DNA from 4 places in the Pantoea sp. SO10 genome. Region 4 is predicted to be linked to each of the others. Evidence: predicted binding sites of a transcription regulator. Region 4 holds the regulator's gene; each other region holds the start of a gene.
The links. The regulator LexA, encoded in region 4, represses DNA repair genes until DNA is damaged. The targets are predictions, from matches to a motif close to TNCTGTATGTACATACAGNA.
Positions count from the first base shown of each region.

Region 1: FCN45_RS06785 (DNA translocase FtsK 4TM domain-containing protein) is a predicted target of LexA. The motif match lies at 1,998-2,017, and genes of this name have one in related genera.
Region 2: metR (HTH-type transcriptional regulator MetR) is a predicted target of LexA. The motif match lies at 2,339-2,358, and genes of this name have one in related genera.
Region 3: umuD (translesion error-prone DNA polymerase V autoproteolytic subunit) is a predicted target of LexA. The motif match lies at 2,449-2,468, and genes of this name have one in related genera.

Region 1 is NZ_CP040095.1:1,464,053-1,467,528, forward strand. It holds gene trxB (thioredoxin-disulfide reductase) at 1-942, opposite strand, end outside; gene lrp (leucine-responsive transcriptional regulator Lrp) at 1,465-1,959, shown strand; gene FCN45_RS06785 (DNA translocase FtsK 4TM domain-containing protein) at 2,079-3,476, shown strand, end outside.
Region 2 is NZ_CP040095.1:203,399-206,874, forward strand. It holds gene FCN45_RS00915 (carboxylate/amino acid/amine transporter) at 1-667, shown strand, start outside; gene FCN45_RS00920 (DUF1456 family protein) at 801-1,280, opposite strand; gene metR (HTH-type transcriptional regulator MetR) at 1,374-2,306, opposite strand; gene metE (5-methyltetrahydropteroyltriglutamate--homocysteine S-methyltransferase) at 2,442-3,476, shown strand, end outside.
Region 3 is NZ_CP040097.1:80,030-83,505, reverse strand. It holds partial or broken gene umuC (translesion error-prone DNA polymerase V subunit UmuC) at 1-581, opposite strand, end outside; gene umuC (translesion error-prone DNA polymerase V subunit UmuC) at 641-1,915, opposite strand; gene umuD (translesion error-prone DNA polymerase V autoproteolytic subunit) at 1,924-2,373, opposite strand.
Region 4 is NZ_CP040095.1:346,433-349,908, reverse strand. It holds gene dinF (MATE family efflux transporter DinF) at 1-833, opposite strand, end outside; gene lexA (transcriptional repressor LexA) at 970-1,584, opposite strand; gene FCN45_RS01550 (diacylglycerol kinase) at 1,690-2,058, opposite strand; gene plsB (glycerol-3-phosphate 1-O-acyltransferase PlsB) at 2,186-3,476, shown strand, end outside.

The DNA of each region.
Region 1 (3,476 bases), 1.1 Mb from region 4:
ATCGAGGAAGCGTTCCGCATCCAACGCCGCCATACAGCCGGTACCGGCAGAGGTAATTGCCTGGCGATAGATATGATCCATCACATCGCCGGCAGCGAACACGCCTGGGATGCTGGTTTGCGTGGCGTTGCCGTGCAAACCAGACTGCACTTTGATGTAGCCATTCTCCAAATCCAGCTGACCACTAAAAATTGCGGTATTTGGACTGTGGCCGATGGCGACAAACAAACCAGCGACGTCCAGTGATTCAGCCGCTTCACCTTTGGTAGACAGCAGTTTCAAGCCCGTCACGCCCGTTTGATCGCCAACCACTTCATCCAGCGTGCGGTCGGTGTGCAGCACGATGTTGCCATTGCGCACTTTTTCCATCAGACGGTCAATAAGGATTTTCTCAGCGCGGAAACTGTCGCGACGGTGAATCAGATGCACTTCTGCAGCAATGTTAGCCAGATAAAGCGCTTCTTCAACGGCAGTGTTACCGCCACCAATGACGGCAACTTTCTGATTGCGGTAGAAGAAGCCGTCGCAGGTCGCACAAGCAGAGACGCCTTTGCCTTTGAACGCTTCTTCTGATGGCAATCCGAGATAACGTGCCGATGCGCCAGTGGCGATGATCAACGCATCAGCAGTGTATTCACCGCTGTCGCCGACCAGACGGAACGGACGGTTCTGCAAATCGACGGTATGAATGTGGTCAAAAATGATCTCGGTGTTGAATTTCTCGGCATGCTCCTGCATACGCTCCATCAACGCTGGACCTGTCAGATCGTTTGCATCGCCTGGCCAGTTCTCCACTTCGGTGGTGGTGGTGAGCTGACCTCCTTTCTCCAGTCCGGTAATTAACACCGGATTCAGGTTAGCGCGCGCTGCATATACTGCTGCAGTGTAACCGGCAGGGCCGGAGCCCAGAATGAGCAGCTTACTGTGTTTGGCCGTACTCATGCGTTCCTCAATTTTTTCTCTGACAACATAGTTTTTGATTGTAGGGAAATTAACGCTGCAAAAAAAGGCTCCAGCAATTTTGTTAACAATCACTGCGAGCGGCGTAGACGATGAGTGCAACTTTTGCACGCGCGTTGCGCCAAAAGGGGGCAATGCTCGGCAATTAGTGGTGCAGCAGCATAAAAATTCTCATTTAAAAACAGCAACCCAGAACTCTATCTGGCATCTTGTACTGAATTTGGATGTTTTACTTTGACAATCGCCTGCGCTTTTGCGAAAACATTGGGAGAAGCAGAGAATATTTAGCGATTCAAAACAGAATTTCATTTCTGTTTTGGGCTTTTTAGCCGAATAAACTCAGCCTGACATTGGTAGTGACGCATGATGTGGACAGACAACATGCGTCATACGGATGGACGCGTTACTGCACAGGCTTATGGTCTTCACTTCAGTAAGGCCCTGAACAATGAGCGTTTTCAGGGTGTGGCAGGTAAAGGGAAGGAATTAAGAGAGACAATAATAATGGTAGACAATAAGAAACGCCCCGGAAAAGATTTAGATCGTATCGACAGAAATATTCTGAATGAACTGCAGAAAGACGGTCGAATTTCTAATGTCGAGCTTTCCAAACGTGTTGGATTATCGCCAACTCCATGTCTTGAGCGCGTGCGCCGCCTCGAGCGTCAAGGCTTCATTCTGGGCTACACCGCGCAGCTCAACCCGCATTATCTGGATGCTTCACTGCTGGTTTTCGTTGAGATTACTCTGAATCGTGGTGCGCCAGATGTATTTGAACAATTTAACGCCGCCGTGCAAAAACTTGAGGAAACTCAAGAATGTCACCTCGTTTCCGGTGATTTTGACTACCTGCTGAAAACCCGCGTACCGGATATGTCCGCTTATCGTAAACTACTGGGTGAGACCTTGCTGCGTCTGCCGGGCGTAAACGACACCCGTACTTACGTGGTGATGGAAGAGGTCAAACAGAGCAATCGTCTGGTGATTAAAACCCGGTAGTGCAGGGCAGGTGCAAAGCTTGCAGGATTTCGGTACACTCCTGTGAATTCATACAGGACCAGCGTCGGGCATGCCCGACGTTGTTGCCTTCTTAATTTACAGGCACCTGGAGAGTTCTCTTGAGCCAGGAATATACAGAAGATAAAGATGTTTCGTTACAACCGCTGAGCAGTGGACGTCGTCTGCTGGAAGCGTTGCTCATTCTTGTGGCCTTGTTCGCCATCTATTTGATGGTGTCGCTGGTTAGTTTTAACCCGTCAGATCCAAGCTGGTCACAAACCGCATGGCACGAACCTATCCATAATCTGGGTGGTAGCGTCGGCGCATGGCTGGCCGATACGCTATTGTTCATCTTTGGCGTGATGGCCTACGCCATTCCTCCCGTCATTATTGGTCTGTGTTGGATCACCTTCCGCCAACGCGATCGTCAGGATTACATCGACTATTTTGCCGTTGGTTTACGCCTGATTGGCGTGCTGGCCTTGGTGGTAACGACCTGTGGTCTGGCGGCGCTCAACGTAGATGACATCTGGTATTTTGCTTCCGGCGGCGTAATCGGCAGCCTGGTCAGCAATGCGATGGCGCCGTGGTTCAGTTCGGCTGGCGGCACCTTGACGCTGCTGTGCGTCTGGGCTGCCGGCATCACGCTTTACACCGGATGGTCATGGCTGACGATTGCCGAGAAGATCGGCGGCGTGGTGATGGGTGTTCTGACCTTTGCCAGCAACCGTTCACGACATGACGAACCCTGGCAGGAAGAAGAATACGACGACGAAGAGCTTGCTGATGAGGTGTCGCCTCCGATGCATGCTGCACAGTCCGTTAATGACGACGATGATGTCTTGTTAGCTAAACCGCGCAAGGTGAGCGAACCGGTTGCTGCGGAGTTGGGCGACGATCCGCTGCTGGCGAAGGCGAGTGCGGCAACTGCCGCTGCAATTGCGGTTACTACGCAAGCTGCACAGCAAACTCCAGCTGCACAGCAAACTCCAGCTGCACAGCAAACTCCAGCTGCTATGCAGCCTGCTCCAGCCGCATCTGCCGAACCCGACGCAATGCCACGCGTTGCCGAAGCCACGGCTCAGTCGATTCCGGCTCCTCAGCCTGTTGCTGCAGCACAACAACCAATCGCGCAGCCTTCTGCTCCGCTCTATCGTTTCGAGATGCCAGGTGAAGCAGCACCTTCACCGTTTTCGCCGGCTGATGACGATGAGGGCCCGAGCATGGGCAACTGGCAGGATGCCGCTTCATCTTCTGCACCTTTAAACAGTCTCGCCGCCGCTTCACTTGCCGCTGGAGCAGTCAAAGCAGCGACATCACCTGCTGCTTATTCACCTGCCTTCGATATCGTACCTGAGCGTGATTACAACCCGCAGGTGAAGCAGGGCATTGGTCCAGAGTTGCCGCGTCCAAACAAAGTTAAGTTGCCAACACGACGTGAGTTAGCTTCGTACGGCATTAAGTTGCCCTCGCAGCGCATGGCGGAAGAACAGGCTAAAGATGCTGAGCAGCAACAG
Region 2 (3,476 bases), 140 kb from region 4:
GCAGCTTGGCATCATGTATTTATTAAGCTTTGAGGCTTATCTGTATCTCAGCGTGACCGAGTTCCTGCTGTTCACCGTGATGACGCCGCTGTATGTCACGCTGATCTACGATTTGCTCAGCCGACGTCCGCTGCGTATCGGCTATGCCTTCAGCGCGCTACTGGCGGTAATCGGTGCGGCGATTATTCGTTACGACAAAGTCAGCGACCATTTCTGGTTTGGCTTGCTGCTGGTACAGGCGGCAAACATCTGCTTCGCCATCGGCATGGTGGGCTACAAACGCCTGCAGGAAACTCGCCCGATGCCGCAGCACACCGCATTTTCGTGGTTCTATCTGGGCGCGGTGATGATCGCGGTGATCGCCTGGAGCTTGTGGGGCAATCCGAACAAACTGCCGACCACGTCGCTGCAGTGGGGCATTCTGGTGTGGCTGGGCGTGGCGGCTTCAGGTTTGGGCTATTTCATGTGGAACTACGGCGCTACGCAGGTGGATGCTGGCACGCTAGGCATTATGAACAACATGCATGTGCCAGCGGGCTTGCTGGTGAATCTGGCGATCTGGCAAGAGAAACCGCATTGGCCAAGTTTTCTCGCCGGTGCCGCCGTGATTTTCGCATCCCTTTATGTGCACAAACGCTGGGTATTAGGTAAGAAAAGCAACGCATAGGCTAAAAGGGAAGGGATAGCGCGGCAGTGGAGCAAAGCATCCGAGCCATGGATGGCGAGGCTGATCCACAAGGAAGTGGTTTCCCTTTGCGATCTGCCGCGCTATCCCTGACCCGGCTCGAACAAAGAAGCGATTAACCCTTCTTAGCCGGCCCCGGACGATGAATCATCGTCAACCCTTTCAGGAAATTACGCAGAATCTGGTCACCGCATTCGCGGAAATTCTTATGATCCGGGTTGCGGAAAATCGCGCCAACCTCAGCCTGTGAAATCTTAAAGTTCGCTTTCAGCAGCACATCCGGAATATCGGTGGTCTTCAGCTCAAAGGCGATACGCAATTTCTTCATGAAAATGTTGTTATTCATGCGGCGCTCAATCGAAGGCGCGGGCGCATCTTCACTCTTACCGCGACGGTAAAAAATCAGACCGTTAAGGAAGTAGCCCATCAATACATCTGGCAGCTTGCGAAACGCGGCATCGTCATCTTTCTTCATCCACGCCTGCACGTCTTCCAGCGGCACTTCACTTCCTGCCAGGGCAAAAATCTCCACCACTTTGCTATCGCTCAAATCCAGCATATAGCGCACGCTGCGCAGAACATCGTTACTCATCATGGTGAAACTCTCTTGGTCGCGGGTTGAGGCGGCGCATTATAGAGCAGGCGGGGCAGGGATAACAGCGCGGGCGACCTTCGCCGCCCAACAACATCAGGATGAGGTGATTTGCAGTGAGCCGGGACGCGCGGCATCGCGCACGAAGGGCAGATGTTCACAGGCGTGCTGACGGGCAAACCGCACAAAGGCTTCCATTACCGGCTGACGCTGCTCGCCTTCGCGTACGGCGGCATACAAGCGGCTCCACAAACCATCGCCTAAGGTCTTGGTCACCACCAAACCCTGCTGCTCAAAATTCTCTACGACCCAATGTGGCAGCGCGGCGATGCCCATACGCGCCGACACCATCTGAATCAGCAGCAGTGTGTTATCGACGCTCTTCAAGGCTGGACTGACGCCCGCAGGCTGCAGGAAATGGCGCCACACATCCAAACGCTGACGCTGCACCGGATAAATCATCAGCACTTCATCGGCCATATCTTCCGGGGCAATGTGCTCAAGCTGCGCCAAAGGATGATCCGGTGCCATCACCAAACGCACTTCAAAATCGAACATCGGTGAATAAAACAATCCACTGCGCGGCAAAATATCGGAGGTCAACACCACATCCAGCTCGCCCTGTTGCAACGCGGGTTGCGGATCAAAGGTCACGCCGGATTTGAAATCCATCACCACCTGCGGCCAGCTCTGACGGAAATTATTTAGCGCGGGCGTCAGCCACTGAATACAGCTGTGACACTCAATGGCGATACGCAACGTGGCCTGATGCGGCTCATGACACGCCTGCAAAGCCTGCTGAATCTGTGGTAAAACCTGCTCAGCCAACTGCAGCAAAATCTCTCCCTGCGGGGTAAAACGCAGCGGCTGGCTTTTACGCACAAACAGGCGAAAACCCAGCCGCTGCTCCAGATCGCTGAACTGGTGGGATAACGCCGATTGCGTCTGATGAAGCTGGGAGGCGGCGGCAGCTAACGAGCCGGTGTTCCGTAACGCCTGCAGCGTCCGCAGGTGTTTGAGTTCGATCATGAGAATCCTTCACATCGAGATTGAACAAATTGCGCTTGAGGAACATACAGTACCCGCAGATTATGGCGGTGTAAACATCTGGACGGCTAAACATCTCTGCCCCCTATTCAGTTAAGAATATCTGGAGAACAGAAAATGACCATTCTGAACCACACTCTCGGTTTCCCTCGCGTTGGATTGCGTCGTGAATTGAAAAAAGCACAGGAAAGCTATTGGGCAGGTAAAAGCTCACAGGAAGAGCTACTGGCGGTGGGGCGCGAACTGCGCGCCCGTCACTGGCAACAGCAGAAAGAGGCGGGCGTGGATCTGCTGCCAGTCGGCGATTTCGCCTGGTACGATCACGTGCTCACCACCAGCCTGCTGTTGGGTAACGTGCCAGCTCGTCACCAAAATCAGGATGGCTCGGTCGATCTCGACACGCTGTTCCGCCTTGGCCGTGGCCGCGCACCAAGCGGTGAACCGGCGGCAGCGGCGGAAATGACCAAATGGTTCAACACCAATTATCACTACATGGTGCCAGAATTCACTCAAGGGCAGCAGTTCAAACTGACCTGGACTCAGTTGCTGGATGAGGTTGATGAAGCGCTGGCGCTCGGGCACAAGATTAAACCGGTGCTGCTGGGTCCGGTTACCTATTTGTGGCTGGGTAAAGTGAAAGGTACGTCGTTCGACCGCCTGTCACTGCTTGAAGACATTCTGCCGGTTTACCAACAGGTGCTGGCTGAACTGAAAAAACGCGGCATCGAATGGGTACAAATCGATGAGCCAGCACTGGCGCTGGAACTGCCGCAAGCGTGGCGCGATGCCTTCAAACCGGCTTACGACGCGCTGCAGGGCGAAAGCAAATTGCTGCTCACCACCTATTTCGACAGCATCGGTCAGAATCTCGACGTGATCAAAGCGCTGCCGGTGCAAGGTCTGCATGTTGACCTGGTCCACGGCAAAGACGACATCCAACAGGTGAACCAGCAGATTCCCGCGGATTGGCTGCTCTCCGTCGGCGTAATCAATGGCCGTAACGTCTGGCGTGCCGATCTCAGCAGCTGGTTTACGCGCCTGCAGCCGCTAGTGGGGCAGCGTCAACAATTGTGGATTGGATCATCCTGCTCACTGCTGCACAGCCCAATCGACCTCAGCGTGGAAACGCGCCTCGATGAGGAAGTGAAAAGC
Region 3 (3,476 bases), on a different replicon from region 4:
TACTGGCAGAGCGCCTGCTGCATAGCCACTTTTGACGTAATGCGCTCGCCGAACGATCGCGAACATACAATCTGCTGTTTCGCAGGGGTAAATTCTTCCAGCGGAATGCAGGATTCGCCGTTGAGTTCGCGTACGGTCCGTTCCAGCACCACGCTGAAGTTTTTGCGAATGAGGGTAGGGTGCGCACGCGACAGCTGCAGGGCGTTTTCGATGCCCATAATGTTCAGCTTCTTAGCAATGCGCCGTCCAACGCCCCAGATTTCTTCGACCGGTTGGTTTTGCAGGAGAGTGGCGGTTCGTCTGGGGTTCCCGGGTGTCAAAGCCAGTACTCCCCGAAACTGCTTCCACTCTTTACTGGCCCACTGAGCACTTTTGGCCAGTGTTTTGGTGTGCCCCATGCCTACGCCGACAGTCAGACCGGTTGTGGCCAGCACGTGCGCTCGCAGGCGCTGCCCGAAGTGTTCGAAGTCCTCACACCCATCGATACCGGTTAAATCCAAGAACATTTCGTCAATGGAGTACTGCTCTACCTTCGGCGTCATCTCCTCCAGTGCCGTCATGACCCTCTGGGACATGGAATGGTTTATGTGGAATACAAAAACAACGTCCGGCAAGGTCCATTTTTGCCATCTCATTTTAATTAACGTACCCGCGCAACGGGAATGTCAGACCAGCGTGTTGTCCACGCAGGACTGAGCATTTCCCGTTTCATTTTCCATTCAGTATTTATCCCCTGTCCGGCAAACCAGATGTTCCCCAGCCCTGACTGATTAATGCCATCAAGTACCTTCATCAGTTGCGCACTGTTTGCCCTTGGTTTGTTCTCTTCGAAGAGACTGAGTTGTGTAATACCGTTCGGCGTAAAATCATCCAGAGCAATACCCGCTTTCATATAGCGCCGGTTGTCCAGCCAGATACGATCAAGTGAACGCATAGCGACTTCGATAATGTCGCGTGTATCCTGAGTGGGAAGGGCAAGTTTTTCGCCAGCATTGTTCCCGTAGAACACTTCATTAACGGCGTGTGGTGACGTCCGGATAAAAATCCCGACGTGACGGCAAAACTGACGCTCTCCCCTTAATTTTTCAGCTGCGCGCGTTGCGTACTGGCACAGTGCCTGCTGCATGCTTTCCTTAGAGGTAATGCGTTCCCCAAAAGAACGTGAACAGACAATCTGCTGTTTGGCCGGAGGAAGCTCTTCAAGTGGTATGCATGATTCGCCATTAAGCTCACGTACCGTCCGTTCCAGTACAACGGAAAAGTTATCCCGGATGAACTTCGGACTGGCCTGTGAGAGCTGAAGTGCGGTAGTGATGCCCATCTGGTTCAGGCGCTTACCGATGCGTCGCCCCACGCCCCAGATTTCCTCAACTGGCTGGTTTTCAAGAAGAGTTGCCGTTCTCCTCGGATTGCCTTTTGTCAGCGCCAGCACGCCACGAAATTGCTTCCACTCCTTGCTTGCCCACTGCGCAGATTTTGCCAGCGTCTTGGTTGGCCCCATGCCCACACCTACGGTAAGACCCGTAGTGCTGAGCACGTGGGTTCTGAGGCGCCGACCAAAATGTTCAAAGTCTTCACAGCCGTCTATGCCCGTCAGGTCCAGGAACATTTCGTCAATGCTGTACTGCTCTACGCGAGGTGTCATCTCTTCCAGAGCAGTCATGACTCGCTGGCTGAGGTTATGGTAAAGCCCGTAGTTCGAGCTGAAAATAAAGACCTTTTCTGGAAAACCTTCCGTTTTTATCTGAAACCAGGGTGCTCCCATTTTTATGCCCAGCGCTTTCGCGCCGGCACTGCGGGCAATGACACAGCCGTCATTATTGCTGAGCACGACAACGGGTTTGCCACGTATATCCGGCCTGAACAGCGCTTCGCAGCTGGCATAAAATGAGTTGACGTCCGCAAGTCCAAACATAGGCATAGCTACTTCCTGCGCGCACGCGTGCTGTTAAAGAACCAGGTGACAACACCAAGCAACTGAAGCTCTTCCGGGTATATCACGGAGTAGGCGGGATTCATGGGCAGCAATGCAAGTCGCGGTTGCAGCTGCAAACGCTTAACGGTGAACTCACCGTTGACTTCAGCAATGACAATATCGCCGTGCGAGGCTTCTTCGGCGCGGTCAACCACCATGACATCACCGTCACAAAGACCCAGCTCCTGCATGCTGCTTCCGCTTGCGCGAACAAAGAACGTAGAAGCGCGGCGTTTTATGCAGAGCTCGTTCAGATCTAACTCTTTCTCCACATAATCCTGGGCAGGGGAGGGGAATCCAGCAGCGCATGGATCTGCGTAAAGCGGCACTCTTAGCGGCGGCGTAAATACGGGAGGCCAGAGTAGCGTCAGGCCCTGCGTGTAACTAACGGCCTTCATTTTTTAAATCCCGGGCACCTGGCAATGATTGATTTAGTAAAAAAGATGAAATGCGCATGAAAACCCCCAAACTAATACTGTTCATGTATACAGTATTAATGAGCTTCGAAGCGCTGACAAGTGGGGAGATGTGACTTATTCGAATAAAAAGGGTGCTGCTCAGTACGATCAATCCCTTAGAAGACAATTTTACAAAAGGATTCTCGTGTACCTATGGGCAGCTTTGAGCGAGGAGCTGACGTCAAAACTATGGGATAGGAATGTTATGCCGCATTAGACATAACATCTATTGTCCAACTGGCATGAAAAAGCCCGTTTTGCGGGCTTCAGTCGTAGATTTCGCGTCGATGGCTTATATAGGGGGCAGCATGGGAAAGAGAAATCATCTTACGTTAAGCATTTGGGCTTAAGAGGTGATTTCGTTCCATTGAGCAGAAACCCATGACTGTAAGGGATGTACGGAACTATCTTTCGAATAACAGAGGGCGGAGCAGCGGTAGTTCAGGTGGTTATCTATACCATACTGGTAAAAAAAAGCCTTGGCATAGGATATTTTTCCTTTTCCAAGCGGCCCCCACCTTGATGCCCGAATGGGCATGTGCTTTGCTTATTATCGCTATGACGAAAAGGTGAAGAATTGTATTTCCCTCTAACTCACACTGCCATAGGACGGTGTTGCGAGCCATAACTCAACCAATAAACTGATTGGAGAAATCCTATGAGTACCGATACCCTCTCCCCGAAAAAAAACGAATCCGCACCTCCCATTTACCTCCATCTGGAAGATGAAAATGGACAGTGTGCATGTGGAGATGATGAGGGCGCTGAGTTGAAGCAAGCGAACTTCGAGACAAAGATCGAAGATAACAAACTCCGAATCAACTTGTCCCAATATGGAGCAATGCCAGTGATAGGCCCAGCAGATGAGATAGCCGCTGTGCGCGTGCACGTTCGCGGCAAAGCGGTGTCAGTGTTTGCTATCTACGAAGACCCACAGAAAACCGCAACTATGGGCTGTTGTTCTGGCTCTGGATGCAGTTGCTATGCACGCGGTTGCTATTGCTAGCAAGTAGGGCCCATCAGGTGTCCGGATTTACCATAAC
Region 4 (3,476 bases):
GTGAGGAACATCAGAAGCACCGCATTGACTGCCACTACATCCGGCCCAATGCGTGCGCCAAGGATGGTGAGCGACGCGAAGCAGATTTGCAGCATCAAAGACCGCAGCATAATGTCGCGATTGAGGCGGAATAGCCGCGCCGCATCGCCGCGCCAGCTGCTTTTGAGTAAAGCAAAATGGATACCGCGCATCTTTAGCACCCGCGCCACCATCCACAAACCCACGCCCAGCGTGACATATTCTGCCAGCGCGGTAGCCGCCGCCGCTCCGGCGACACCCCAATGCAGTTTGAGCACGAACAGCAGATCCAGCAGGATATTCACCAGGTTGCCGATGATTAGCAGCACCATCGGTGCCCGCGCATACTGCACGCCCAGCAGCCAGCCAAGAATCACCAAATTGGCCAAGGTTGCGGGCGCACTTAGCCAGCGAATCTCAATAAATATTTTCGCCTGTTGCTGCACTTCCGGGCTGCCACCCATTAACGCTGCCGCCAGGCTGCTGACCGGCGTTCGCAGCACCATAAACAGCGCACCAAAAACCAGCGCAATCAGTAGCGGCTGTGTTAAGGCGCGCGCCAGCGCCGTTTTGTCATTGGCGCCAAATGCCTGAGCGGTGAGTCCGGTGGTGCTCATGCGCAGGAACAGCAGGAGCATAAAGATGAAGCTGGTGGCGGTTGTGCCCACGGCGACGCCACCGAGGTAGATCGGGCTATCGAGATGACCAATAACGGCGGTATCCACTACACCCAGTAATGGGACGGTGATATTTGACAGGATCATCGGCAGCGCTAGCCGCCAGAGCGTTTTATCTGAAGAGGAAAACAGCTGCATTAGCCCATTCCGTTGTGTGCGGTAATCAGCGTAATGGCGCCAGAATGAGCCGCAGAAAGAGTCACAGAGAAGTAAAACAGCAGACTGCGGTCAGCGCAAACACGCACCGCCGCAGTTAAAGTGGATCAGAAACTGATCAGAGCCACTCGCCGTTGCGCACAATCCCGACAGCTAAACCTTCAACGGTTAGCGACTGCTCACGGGTATCCACGACAATCGGCTGAAAATCGGTGTTTTCCGGCAGCAGATGGACAATCGCACCCTGCTTTTTCCAGCGTTTCACTGTGACTTCATCATCAATGCGCGCCACGACAACCTGGCCGTTACGCACTTCCTGCGTTTTGTGTACCGCTAACAGATCGCCATCCATAATGCCGATGTCTTTCATCGACATACCGCTCACGCGCAGCAGGAAATCGGCGCTCGGTTTAAAGAGGTTAGCATCCACCTGATAGTGGGCTTCGATGTGTTCTTGAGCCAGCAAAGGTTCACCGGCAGCGACGCGGCCAATCAGCGGCAGCCCTTCGCTTGGTTCTTCTTCCATCAGCAAACGAATCCCGCGCGATGCGCCGGAAACAATTTCAATTACGCCTTTACGCGCCAGCGCTTTCAGATGCTCTTCGGCAGCATTGGGCGAGCGGAAACCCAGTTGCGCAGCAATTTCCGCACGCGTTGGCGGCATGCCCGTCTGGTTAATATGGTCGCGAATCAGGTCATAGACCTGTTGCTGCCGTGCAGTTAACGCTTTCATCCCGCCCCCTGGTTGTTTATACAGTCGCTGTGAGTATATACAGGTATTCGCGAAATGAAAACCGTAACAGAGGGAAAAATCAGCGGTTTGATGAATCTGGAATCCCTATCTCAAATGCGTCCAGAGCAGCGCGATCCAGACGAACAGAGCCAGTAAGATAGTCAGCAATACGGCAGCCGATCCCATATCTTTAGCGCGGCCCGCGAGCGGATGTTGCTCCTGCCCGATGCGGTCGACCACCGCTTCGATAGCGCTATTAAGGATCTCAACGATGATAACCAGCACTACCGAGCCAATCATCAGGATGCGGGAAAGGGTATCTACATCCAGCCAGCAAGCCACGAGAATGGCCACCAGCGCGGCAATGGCTTCCTGCCGAAAAGCGGCTTCGTGCTGCCATGCGGCACGCAGGCCCTGCCAGGAATAACCGGCGGCTTTCACTATTCTTACTAAACCGGTGACGTTATTTGCCATGTCTATGGAACCCTTGAACTATTTTGACGTCAATGTGTGGGCAGTATGAGGCGGCAGAGCCACAGACCTTCGCTGCGCTTTCTGGTATGCTTGCCGCGCTTTGCTAACAAGAGGCTTAAAGTTGTCTATGTCAGGTTGGCGTAAACTCTATTACAAATTATTGAATTTACCACTCTCTATTTTGGTAAAAAGTAAGGTCATTCCGACCGATCCTATCTCTGAACATGGGATCGATCCGACACGTCCGGTGATGTATGTTTTGCCTTATGATTCAAAGGCTGACCTGCTCACACTGCGTGCTCAATGCCTGAAACATGATCTGCCCGATCCGCTGGCTCCGCTGGAGATCGATGGCACCCTGCTGCCGCGCCACGTGTTTATTCACGATGGCCCACGCGTAATTCCCTATTTCGTGGCCAATCCCGAATCGGTAAAGCTGTTCCACGATTATCTGGATTTGCATCGCAGCAACCCGCAACTCGATGTGCAAATGCTGCCGGTCGCGGTGATGTTTGGTCGTGCGCCGGGACGTGAAACCTCCGGTGAATCCACGCCGCATCTGCGCGTGCTCAATGGCGTGCAGAAGTTCTTCGCCATTTTGTGGCACGGCCGCGACAGCTTTGTTCGCTTCTCGCAAACCGTTTCGTTGCGCCAGATGGCGACCGAGCACGGCACCGATAAGTCGATTGCCCAAAAGCTGGCTCGCGTGGCGCGCATTCATTTTGCCCGCCAACGTCTGGCCGCGGTCGGCCCGCGTCTGCCTGCACGTCAGGATCTCTTCAACAAGCTGTTACAATCCAAAGCGATCGAAAAAGCAGTAGAAGATGAAGCGCGCAGCAAAAAGATTTCGCATGAGAAAGCCCAGCAGAACGCCATCGAAATGATGGAAGAAGTGGCGGCGGACTTCTCTTATGAAGCGATTAAAGTCACTGACCGCGTGATGGGCTGGCTGTGGAGCCGCCTGTATCAGGGCATCAACGTGCATGGCGGTGAGCGCGTGCGTCAGCTGGCGCAGGATGGTCATGAGATTGTGTATGTGCCCTGCCACCGCAGCCACATGGATTACCTGCTGCTCTCCTACGTGCTTTATCATCAAGGCCTGGTGCCGCCGCACATTGCTGCCGGTATTAACCTGAACTTCTGGCCAGCCGGCCCGATTTTCCGTCGTCTGGGCGCCTTCTTTATTCGTCGTACCTTTAAGGGCAACAAACTCTATTCCACCGTGTTCCGTGAATATCTTGGCGAGTTGTTTAGCCGGGGTTACTCCGTGGAATACTTTGTGGAAGGCGGACGTTCGCGTACCGGTCGTTTGCTGGATCCAAAAACCGGCACCCTATCAATGACGCTGCAGGCGATGCTGCGCGGCGGCAGTCGTCCAATCACCTTCGTGCCGATTTACATTGGCTACGAGCATGTGA